Regions from separate parts of the Halorhodospira sp. 9622 genome, predicted to be linked through region 1. Evidence: predicted binding sites of a transcription regulator. Region 1 holds the regulator's gene; the other holds the start of a gene.
What was found. The regulator FliA, encoded in region 1, starts transcription of late flagellar genes. The targets are predictions, from matches to a motif close to GCTAAAGTTNNNNNNNNNNCNGCCGATA.
Positions count from the first base shown of each region.

Region 2: the regulator FliA is predicted to act here: its motif matches at 2,915-2,942, upstream of fliS (flagellar export chaperone FliS).

Region 1 is NZ_JAJNRE010000019.1:12,628-18,340, forward strand. Features, by position in the region: gene flhA (flagellar biosynthesis protein FlhA) at 1-296, shown strand, start outside; gene flhF (flagellar biosynthesis protein FlhF) at 303-2,057, shown strand; gene LRG07_RS10480 (MinD/ParA family protein) at 2,096-2,929, shown strand; gene LRG07_RS10485 (RNA polymerase sigma factor FliA) at 2,929-3,672, shown strand; gene cheY (chemotaxis response regulator CheY) at 3,727-4,110, shown strand; gene LRG07_RS10495 (protein phosphatase CheZ) at 4,116-4,901, shown strand; gene LRG07_RS10500 (chemotaxis protein CheA) at 4,941-5,713, shown strand, end outside.
Region 2 is NZ_JAJNRE010000015.1:7,479-13,191, forward strand. Features, by position in the region: gene LRG07_RS09355 (sigma-54 dependent transcriptional regulator) at 1-339, opposite strand, end outside; gene LRG07_RS09360 (sigma-54 dependent transcriptional regulator) at 580-1,983, opposite strand; gene LRG07_RS09365 (flagellar protein FliT) at 2,085-2,429, opposite strand; gene fliS (flagellar export chaperone FliS) at 2,440-2,862, opposite strand; gene fliD (flagellar filament capping protein FliD) at 2,975-4,405, opposite strand; gene LRG07_RS09380 (flagellar protein FlaG) at 4,483-4,896, opposite strand; gene LRG07_RS09385 (flagellin) at 4,972-5,713, opposite strand, start outside.

The DNA of each region.
Region 1 (5,713 bases):
AACAACTCTTGCTTAATTCCGTGCAGGGTGCCGGGGACGGGGGCGGCGGCATCGAGCCCGGGCTGGCCGAGCGCATGCAGCGCTCGATCGCCCAGGCGGCGGAGCGTCAAGAAGCCGCCGGTCAGCCCGCCGTATTGCTGACGTCACCGCCGCTGCGCCACTGGCTGCGGCGGCTGTCCCGCAACGTGGCGTCGGGGCTTTACGTCCTGTCCTACAACGAGGTCCCGGATGACCGGCAGGTGCGCATCATCGCCAACGTCGGTCAGGGGCAGGAGGAATCGGGCAAGCAGGGGTAACGCACCATGCGAATCAAGCGAATCTTCGCCGCCAATACCCGCGAGGCGCTGCGCAAGGTCAAGGAGCAGCACGGCCCGGATGCCGTGGTGATCTCGTCGCGCAATGTCGACGGCGGCGTCGAGGTGATCTCGGCGGTGGACTACGACGAGCGCGCCGTTCAGGCGGCGGCCCGCGCGCAGGATCCGCGGGCCGCCGAGATCCCGCCCCTGGACGGCTCGCCGGGCCCGCGCCCCGGTGAGCCGGACCTGCCCGCCGCCGAGGACGAGCCGTCCGGGCAGGCGGAGCCGGCCGAGGATGAGGCCGGCCGTGCTCGCGAGGCGGCCCTGGCCCGCCTGCGCAGTCTGCGCGCCGGTGGTGCGGTGGCCGACGACGCCCTGCCGCAGCGTGAGGGGGGCGGCCCGTCCCGCGGGCGGCCGCGCATCGACACCGGCGCGGCGGAGCGGGCCCGTGCCAACGCGGCCGCCCATCGCAGTTCCGGCCAGGAGCGCAGCGGCGCCGGCGGCGGCGAGCGCCGCGAGCCGCGTATCGATCTGCGCGTCGGCGGCGCCGACGAGGACGCCGAACTCTTCGACGCCCTCAGCCGCGAGCACCAGGAGGTGGAGCGCAAGCGCGCCGAGCAGCCGCGACGCGAGCCGGCCTCCCGGCCGGCGCGTGGTCGGGGCGGGGCGGCCAGCGGCGGCGAGCCCGGTGGCGACCGGGGCCAGGGGCTCGGCGGGGTCGAGCACGCCGCCGCCATGGGGGCCGCCGCCGAGGCGGCCAGCGCCGGCAACCAGGAGGGCCCGTCTACCGCGGGTGGCTCCGGTGCGAGCCGCCGTCGCGTCGAGGAGGAGCCGGCCTTCCAGGAGATGCGCGAGGAGATCCGCACCCTGCGCAGCCTCTTCGAGAACCAGCTCTCGCTGCTCGAGTGGAACCGCATGGGTCACCGCCACCCGGCCCGAGCCACGGTGATCAAACGGCTCACGGATCTCGGCATGGGCACCGAAGTCAGCCGCAAGCTGGCCGATCACATTGGCGGCGACGAGAACCCCGACACCGCCTTCCGCAAGGCGCTGGCCCTGATCGCCCGGCACCTGCCCATCGCCGGCGACGAGATCGTCGACCGCGGCGGGGTCTACGCCCTGGTCGGCCCCACCGGCGTCGGCAAGACCACCACGGTGGCCAAGCTGGCGGCGCGCTACGCCCTGCGCCACGGCCGCGAGCAGGTGGCACTGGTGAGCACCGACAACTACCGGGTCGGCGCCCAGGACCAGCTGCTGACCTACGCCCGCATCCTCGATGTGCCCGTCTACACCGCCACCAACCGCCATGAGCTGCGGACCATCGTCGACGATCTGATGGACCGCGGCCTGGTGCTCATCGACACCGTGGGCATGAGCCAGCGCGACGTGCGTCTGGCCGAGCAGTTCAAGACCCTGGGCAGCGCCGAGGGGCTGGTGAAGACCTACCTGGTGCTCTCAGCGGCCACCCAGATGGCGACGCTGACCGAATCGGTCAGCGCCTTCGCCGGCGCCGAGCCGGTGGGCTGCATCTTCACCAAGGTCGACGAGGCCTCCAGCCTGGGCGGGGCGATGACCTGCGCCCTGCGCACCAAGCTGCCTATCGCCTATCTGGCCGTGGGGCAGCGGGTGCCGGAAGACCTTCAGGCGGCCAGGGGTGATACACTCGTGCACCGGGCGTGTGCGCTGCTGGACGAGCACGTTCAGGAGGCCGACGAGGAAGCCCTGGCATTGGCTCTCGGTGGGGGAGGCGCATGTTCCTGACAGAGCCAGGCCTCGATCAGGCGGCGGGGTTGCGCAGGATGGCGAAAACCAGACCGGTCAAGGTGGTCGCCGTCACCGGCGGCAAAGGCGGGGTCGGCAAGACCAACGTCTCCGTGAATCTGGCCACTGCGCTCAGTCGCATGGGCCAGGAGGTGATGCTCTTCGACGCCGATCTGGGGCTGGCCAACGTCGACGTGGCCCTGGGCCTGTCGCCCAAGCTCAACCTCTCCCACGTGCTCGCCGGCGAGGCGAGCCTCGATGAGGTCCTCGTCGAGGCCCCCGGCGGCTTTACCATCGTGCCCGCCTCTTCGGGCACCCAGCGCATGGCCGAGCTCACCGCCGCCGAGCACGCCGGGCTGATCCGCTGCTTCAGCGAGCTCCAGCGCGAGGTGGATGTGCTGCTCGTCGACACCGCGGCGGGCATCTCCGAGAGCGTGGTCAGCTTCGTGCGCGCCTGCCGCGAACTGGTCATCGTCGCCTGCAATGAGCCCTCGTCGATCACCGATGCCTACGCCCTGATCAAGGTCCTCAACCGCTACGGGGTCGAGCGCTTCCACCTGGTCGCCAACCGCGTGCGCAGCCGCCGCGAGGGGCAGATGCTGCACCAGAAGCTGGCCGTGGCCACCGAGCGCTTCCTCGACCTGAACCTGGACTTCATCGGCGCCATCCCGGAGGATGATCGCCTACGCCGGGCGGTGCAGAAGCAGCAGCCGGTGGTCGAGACCTACCCGAACAGCCCCTCGGCGCGGGCGTTCGGTGATCTGGCGCGGCGAATCGACGCGTGGCCGACCCCCTCGGGGGCCACCGGGAACCTGGAGTTCTTCGTCGAGCGACTGATCGAATACAGCAGCATGGGGGGAGAGGTGACCTGATGAATGGTCACGCGATGTACACCGCGGTGGCACAGCAGGGCGACGAGGATCTGGTCACCCGCCACGCCTCGCTGGTCAAGCGGATCGCCCACCATCTGGCCAGCCGCCTGCCGCCGAGCGTGCAGCTCGAGGACCTGATCCAGGCCGGTATGATCGGCCTGCTCGAGGCGGCGCGCCAGTACGACTCCTCCCAGGGGGCGAGCTTCCAGACCTACGCCGGCATCCGCATCCGCGGCGCCATGCTCGACGAGATGCGCCGGCTCGACTGGACGCCGCGTTCGGTCCACCGCAAGGGCCGCGAGGTGGCCGAAGCCATCCGCAGCATCGAGCACCGGACCGGGCGAGATGCCCGCGACCACGAGGTGGCCGAGGCCCTGGGGATCTCGGTGGCGGAATACCACAATATCCTGCAGGATGTGTCCTCGGCGAAGGTCTTCAGCATCGACCAGGAGGATCCGGGCACCGGCGAGCCCCACGAGCCCGCCGGGCACGACCCCGGCCCCCTGGCCATGCTGCAGGACGAGGCGTTCCAGGGCGAGCTGGCCGAGGCGATCCGGGAGCTGCCCGAGCGCGAGCGCCTGGTCATGGCGCTCTACTACGATGAGGAACTCAACCTGCGTGAGATCGGCGAGGTGCTCGGGGTCTCGGAGTCGCGGGTCAGCCAGATCCACGGCCGGATCATGCTCAAGCTGCGCAACCGTCTCGGGGAGTGGCGGCGCGAGCAGCAGGAACGAACGGCGTAGCACGGCTTTGGCAAGGCCTCGAGATAGGGGGGCAATGTGGCAGCGGACAAGAACATGAAGATCCTCGTTGTGGACGATTTCTCCACGATGAGGCGGATCATCAAGAACCTGTTGCGCGAACTCGGCTACAACAACGTGGTCGAGGCCGACGACGGCAACACGGCGCTGCCCATCCTGCAGAAGGGCGGGATCGACTTTCTGATCACCGACTGGAACATGCCGGGCATGACCGGTCTGGAACTGCTCAAGCACGTCCGTGCCGATGCCAATCTCAAGGACCTGCCCACGCTGATGGTCACCGCCGAGGCCAAGCGCGAGCAGATCATGGAGGCGGCGCAGGCCGGGGTGAACGGCTACATCGTCAAGCCCTTCACCGCGGCGACGCTGCGCGAGAAGATCGACAAGATCTTCGAGCGGGTCCAGGCAGGCGGGGGATGAGCAGCATGCGCCGGGAGCAGGGCAGCAGCGGCGCCGACCTCGAGGCGTACCGCCGCGCCGCGCAGCAGTTACTGGAGCACGTCGACGCCGGGGACAGCGAGGGTGCCCAGACGGTCATCGACGACCTGACCCACCTGCGGGAGACCGAGCTCTTCCGCGAGCTGGGGACGCTGACCCGGGATCTGCATGAGGCGATCAAGGCGTTCAACTACGACGAGCGCCTGGCCGATATCACCTCCCAGGAGATCCCCGATGCCCGCGAGCGCCTGAACTACGTCATCACGATGACCGAGCAGGCCGCCCACCGCACCCTGACGGTGATCGAGGGCAGTGCGCCGCTGGCGCAGGAGCTGGCCGAGGAGGGGGCACGGCTGGCGGAGCGCTGGCAGGCCTTCCAGCGCCGCGAGCTCAATGTCGAGGACTTCCGCGAGCTCTCCCGCGAGCTGGATGGCTTCCTCAACCGGGTCCAGGCAGACAGTCGGCAGATCAGCGATCAGCTCAACGAGGCGTTGATGGCCCAGGACTACCAGGACCTGACCGGGCAGATCATCCGCAAGGTCATCGCCCTGGTCGAGGAGGTCGAGTCGAACCTGGTCCAGCTGGTGCGCATCTCCGGGCAGCGCTTCGAGGAGGAAGGCCAGCAGCCCTCCACCCGGCCGGCCGAGGACGCCGAGGTGGCCAGCGAGCGGATGCGCCGCGGCGAGGGGCCGACCATGCCCGGCAAGGGTGGCGACGACGTGGTCAGCGGGCAGGACGAAGTGGACGATCTCCTGTCGAGCCTGGGGTTTTAGCCCGGGCACCGAGAAGCCCAACAACAGCGGAGGCCGAGCATGGCCATCGACCTCGACGACGACATCGTGCAGGACTTCCTGGTCGAGTCTCGGGAGATCCTCGACCGGCTGGGCGAGCAGCTGGTGGATCTGGAGCAGCACGGCGAGGACCAGGATCTGCTCAATTCGGTCTTCCGCGGCTTCCACACCATCAAGGGGGGCGCCGGGTTCCTCGGGCTCGATCCGCTGGTTGAGGTCTGCCACCGCACCGAGGACGTCTTCAACCTGCTGCGCAATGGCGAGAAGCAGGTCTCGCCGGAGCTGATGGACACCGTCCTGCGCGCGCTCGATGTGGTGGTCGCGCAGTTCGGGCAGATCGAGAACGGCAGCGACCCGGAACCGGCCTCGGCGGAGCTGCTCCAGGAGCTCGACCGGCTCAAGCAGGCGGATGCCGGTGCGCCGCCGGCCGCCGCCGCAGGGGCAGCGCAGGAGCAGCAGCCGGCCTCCCAGCAAGAGCAGACCGGCGACGACAGCGACGCCGAGTTCGATGAGCTGCTCACCGCCCTGGACGACGGCGACGAGGCCGCCACCTCCGGAGGCGGCGACGAGATCACCGACGCTGAGTTCGAGCAGCTGCTCGACGAGCTCCACGGCAAAGGTCAGCACCAGGGCAAGCCGGTGGCCGAGGATCCGGCCGCGGAGGCCGCCGAACCGGCCTCGGGCGGCGGGGACGACGAGATCACCGAGGAGGAGTTCGAGCAGCTGCTCGACAGCCTCTACGGCCCCGGAGCAGCGCCCGGCAAGGACGCGTCGCCGCCGGCGGTCGAAGGCGC
Region 2 (5,713 bases), on a different contig from region 1:
GGCCACGGCGGCAGCCAGCTCGCCGGCCGGGGCCTCCTCGGCGACGTAGTCCGCCGCCCCGTCGCGCATGGCGGCGACGGCGCCGCTGACCTCGGCGCGGGCGGAGATGACGATCACCGGCGGAGCCATAGGGTGCCGGGTAAGCACCCGCCAGTTGTCCCCGTCGCCGGCGTCCTCGAAGCAGACGACGGCAGTGATCCCGCCCTGCTCCAGAAGTTCGTGGGCGGAGCCGGTGTCTTCCGCCTCGGCGGTCACGAACCCGGCGTCGTCCAGGCGGCGCCGCTGCTCGCTGCGGCGGCCCGGCTCGCGGGCCACCACGAGCACGCGTTGCTGACCCATATGGATTGTCCCCCTCAGCGCAAATCCGCGCCGCGGTGGTACCCCGCGGCGGCCCCTTCTGAAGCAAGGGGCGTGCCAGGGGTGGGGTGGTGCGCTAAACGCCGGATTCCACGCGGCCGGCGAGGCGCTGCCGCCGCCGCGGGCGGCACCGGCAGTCAAAGTTCTGTCGACCGGCAAGGCCGGCAACCGCTTGCCGCTTGACGGTCGGTGCTTGCCGACCGGCGGCCCGAGTGTGCCGGCTCAGGCGGGGCGCTCGACGTCGAGCCGGCGCAGCTTCTCGACCAGCGTGGTACGACGCAGCCCGAGCAGCCGGGCAGCCCGACCGACGACCCCATTCGTGGCCTCCACCAGGGCCTGGCGGATCAGCTCCTGCTCCACCTCGGTCAGGTGGCCCTTGAGATCGATGCCCTCGGACCAGTCCACCGCCGGCAGCGGCACCCCGGCCTGTCCGTTGACGGGCTCCGGGGCGCCCGCAGGCGCGCCGCCATCCTCCAGCTCCTCGCGGGCCGCCTCCCGGATCTTCCGGGGCAAGTCTTCGACCCCCACATCGCCGTAGGGGCAAAGGATGGCCAGACGCTCGACCACGTTGGCCAGCTCACGCACGTTGCCCGGCCAGTGGTAGGCCGACAGGCAGGACATGGCTGCCGGGCTGACCCGCACCGAACCCCGCCCCTCGTCCTCGATGCGCCGGATGATCTCCTCGACGAGCACCGGGATATCCCCGGGGCGCTCGCGCAGGGCCGGGATCTCGATGGGGAAGACGTTGAGCCGGTAGAACAGATCCTCGCGGAAGCTGCCGTCCCGGATCCCCGTGTCGAGGTTGCGGTGGGTGGCGGCGATGACCCGAACGTCGGCGTGGATGGGCTTGTTGGAGCCGACCCGCTCGAACGTCCGCTCCTGGAGCACGCGCAGCAGCTTGACCTGCATGTGCATGCTCATGTCCCCGATCTCGTCGAGGAAGACCGTGCCGCCCTGGGCCATCTCGAAACGGCCCTGCCGGGCGCTGATGGCGCCGGTGAACGCGCCCTTCTCGTGCCCGAAGAGTTCGCTCTCGAGCAGGTCGGCGGGGATGGCCCCGCAGTTGATCGGCACAAAGGGTCTCGCCCGACGGGAGGAGCGCGCGTGGATGTTGCGCGCCACCACCTCCTTGCCGGTGCCCGACTCACCGAGGATCAGCACGCTGGCGTCGGTGTCGGCCACCTGCTCGATGAGGCTGGTAACCCGCTGCACACCGCGGCTCTCGCCGGCCAGACGCGGCGCCCGCCCGGCGGCACCGTGCTCGCGGTGGCGGACGTTGTGGCTCAGGGCCTGACGCAGGGCGGCGGTGAGCTGGCCCTGACGCAGCGGCAGATCGAGCACCCCGAGGACACCGTGCTGCGGATCACCGCCACGGCGCCGCGCATCGGCATCCGGCGCAATGAGAAAGACGGGCAGCTCGGGCCGGCTATCGACGAGCCGCTGCAGGCAGGCGCGCTCCTGTCCGTCGATGCCCACCAGCGCCGCGGCCAGCCCAGGGTGGCGGGTAGCGGCGCCGCCGGCATCGCCGGCCTCGGCGGGGATGGGTTCGTGTTCAAGGAATTGCAGCACCGTCTCGACACCCGACCGGCGCTCCGCGTCGCTGTCGACCACCAGGACCTGAACCAACGCTCCCCTCCGATGACGGATCGCCTGTCTGCGAGGGGGCGAGTTTACGCCGGGTTAACCAGGCCGTCAAAAAAACGACACAGGCGCCGGCAAGGTGTTTCCTAGCCGGAACAGCGCGAGTAGGCGTCGTGGACCTCGCGGTGGTGCTGCTCGTCGCGCGAGGCGGCGCCGAGGCGGTCGCGCTCGGCCTCCATCAGCGCCCGGACCGCGCGGTCGCACTCGAGCGATTGGGCCAGCGCGCGGCGGGCCAGGTCAGCGCCGGGGTGGTCCGGGTCTTCGGGCAACCCGCGGGCGTGCGCCTGGCGCAGTCCATTGCGCTCCATGACCCCGTCCCAGTCCCCGGCCTCTGCGCAACGGCGCATCTGCCGGGACAGCTCCAGCAGGCGTCGGGCCGAGGCGGCCACCGCCGCCCGCCCGTCGCCGCCTTTGGCGCTGCCGCCGCCCACGCGCCCCCCCCTACTCGCCGCGGGCGGCGGCCGCCTCGGCAGCGTCGCGGGTACGCACCTCCGGCGGGATGGCGTCCCAGGCGCTCTTGATCTCGCGCATCAGCGAGGCGACCTCATCAAGGTGCTGGACCTCGTTCTGGGCGTTCGCCTCCACCAGGCGGCGCTGCATGTAGGTGTAAAGCTCCTCGAGGTTGCCGGCGATCTCTGCACCACGCTCGTGGTCGAGCCCGGAACGCAGGCCGTCCAGGATGGAGATGGACTTGCTGATCAGTTCGCCCTTGAGGGCGATCTCTTGGCGCTCCATGGCGCCGCGGGCCTGGGCGACTCGGTCGAGGAACCCGTCCATGAGCAACTGCACCAACCGGTAAGGGTCGGCGTAGGCCGTGCTGGAGTAGGTCCCGACTTGTTGGTATTGGTTTATGCCGCGATGCATGCTCATATCCCGTTCCTACTCTTGGGGGTAGTTGGTTCACGCTCTATCCTTTTAGCGGCTGCTACCCATGATCCTTGAGGGCGGAACCTCCGTTCCGGAAGCTTCTGACCGCTTAATCCCGACTGTTCATGGCCGCCAGGCGCTGCTCGAGGAACTCCGAGGTCTGATTGAGTTCAGCGACCCGCGAGTCCATCCGCGAGAACTGGCTGCGCAGCTGCTCCTCGCGCCGCTCCATGCGCCGGTCGAGGCGCTCGCGATCGTCGGCGATACCGTCGAGGCGGCGCTCGACCCCCTCGGTGCGCATGTCGATCACGCTGTCGCGGCCGAGGGCGTTGTCGAGCACCCCCTCCAACCGCGACATCACCCCGCTTTCCGGGTCGGTCATCATGCGCGTGACCAGCTCCGAGTGCTCGCCAACCATCTGCTGCAGGCGCTCGCCATCGAGTTCCAGGGTGCCGTCCCGGTTGGTGCGCACACCGAGATCCCCCAACGATGAAATCGGCGCCCCGTCCAGGGCCTCCACTGGCTCGTTGAGGGACCGGCTCAGCTGCGAGAGGAGGTTGCGCAGGGTATGGTCCCCCTGCAGCGGGCCGGCCTTCTCGGTCTCGGGGTCGTAGTCCGAGAGCTGGTTGAGCTGCGCCCGGACCTGATTGAACGAGTCGACCAGACGCTGGATATTCTCTTCGGCCAGCCCGGTCTGCTGTTCGATGGAGACGCGACTGCGCCCCTCGTCCTTGAGGCTGATGGTGGCACCCTCGATGGCCCCCTCGATGCGGTTCTCGGAGCGGGTGACGCGCATACCGTCGATGGTCACCACGGCGTCGGTGGCCGGGCGGATCTCCTGAAAGGCACCGGCGGGCTCGCCGCTCTGGGGATCCGCCACGTTGTACTGCAGAGCAGAGAGATCGCCCTGATCCACCTCGGGATCCTGCTCGGCGCGGATCTGGGCAATGGCGTTGGCCTGGCCGGTCTGCTCGGTGGCCAGGGCCAGCCGCGGCCCGGCACCGTCATCAACCACCGAGGCGCGCACCCCTTCGGCCTGGGTGTTGATGGCGTCGCGGATACCGAGCAGGGTCGACGATTCCTCATCGATGGTGACCGCCTGCTCCGTGCCCTCGCCGTCGGTGATCACCAGACGGCCGGTGCCGATCGGATCAGCGCTGTCCTCAAACGCCCCGCTGGCGGTGGCGATGCGCTGGGTCCGCGCCAGCTGCTCCACCTCGACGTCGTACTGGCCGGGACGCGCCTCTTCACTGGCCGAAACCCCGGCCACGCTGCTATTGCTCGACTCCGCCTCAATGCCCGAATAGGCGCTGGGGTCGCCCAGCCCCTGCACGGCCTCCTGGAGCTCGCCAATGCTCCCGCGCATTTGCCCGATGGCCTCGAGCTTCTGCTGCAGTTCCTTCTCCCGCCGACCCAGGCGCTCCTCGGTCGGCGCCCGCTCGGCCTGGACCAGGTCCTGGACCATCTTGTTGGTGTCGATGCCGGAGCCGACGTCCATCTGGCTCGGCATGTTCGGCATCTGATCCAGCGGTGAGACCATATCGGGTCACCTTTCGAGGTATCGCTAGGGGGCCTGCTCGGTGGACCCTTCCGGCGGCGGATGCGTTCCGGCCACGCTCAGGCCTCCCCGTTGAAGAGCAGCCCCTGGACCTCGCGCATGCGCGCGGCGATGGCCAGCATCTCTTCCGGGGGGATCTGACGGACCACGTCGTCGGTGCCGCGGACGTAGACAGTGACCACCGTCTTGCCGGTGTTGTCGTCGACCCGGAACTCCAGGTCCCGGCCGACACGCTGCATGAATTGCTCCATGCGCTCCACCGCCCGGGCAAGCGCCTGGGGATCCTCCGCCTTGAAGTGATCCAGCGGCTCGAGCTCGGACAACGGCACGCGGGAGCGCTCTTCCGTCTCGGCGGCGGGGACCGGTGCTGCCGTGTCCTGCTCGGGGGCAAGGCGCCCCCCGTCCCCCTGCTCGGTTGGCCGCGACCAGTTGATGCTGCTGGTCACGGAACTCACCTTGTGCATTTCACTCATACAGCCTCCCGACCGGCCCTGCTACCAGGCCCCTGGGCCAGGTTCCGGAAGGCTCCCCGGAGGTCCCGGCCGTCGTTACTGCTGCAACAGCTGTGCCACTTGCTGCGGGATCTCGTTGGCCTGACCCAGCACCGAGGTCCCCGCCTGTTGCAGGATCTGCGTCCTTGTCATCTCGGCCGTCTCCTCGGCGAAGTCGGCATCCAGGATCCGCGAGCGGGATGCGCTCAGGTTCTCCGAGGAGATGTTCAGGTTGTTGATGGTGGCGTCAAACCGGCTCTGGATCGCGCCCAGATCGGCCCGGGTGTTGTTGATCTGCTGCAGGGCGAAGTCCACCGCCACGATGGTATCGGAAGCGGTCTCGCGGGTGCGCACATCAACCGGGTCGACCCCGCCGATGGTGTACGCCTCCGCCTGCAGGTCCTCGTAGTCGCCACCGTCCTGCCAGTTCTTCAGGCCGATCTGCCCCAGGGCTGTATCGTCGTCGCCATCCACCGGTTCGACCCGCAGCTCGCCGCCGATCTCGGTGGAGAGGGTAATGCCGCGCTCGACGATGAGCCCGGTGCTCTCCTCGTCGGCGCGATCCAGCCCCTGGCCGATCTCGATCCCGCCAACACCGATAGCACCTTCGGCGTCGTCCGAGAAGTACTCGAGCTCGAAGTCGCTGTTGGAGACGAAGGACCAGCCGTTCTCCCCGTTCTCCAACCGCACCCCGGTCTCCGAGGCCCGATCGTTAACCCGGGCGGCCAGTTCGCCGATGTCCGTGACGCTCTCGTCAAGCTCGATGGCGTGGTCGTTTATGCGCAGCTGACCGCGCTCG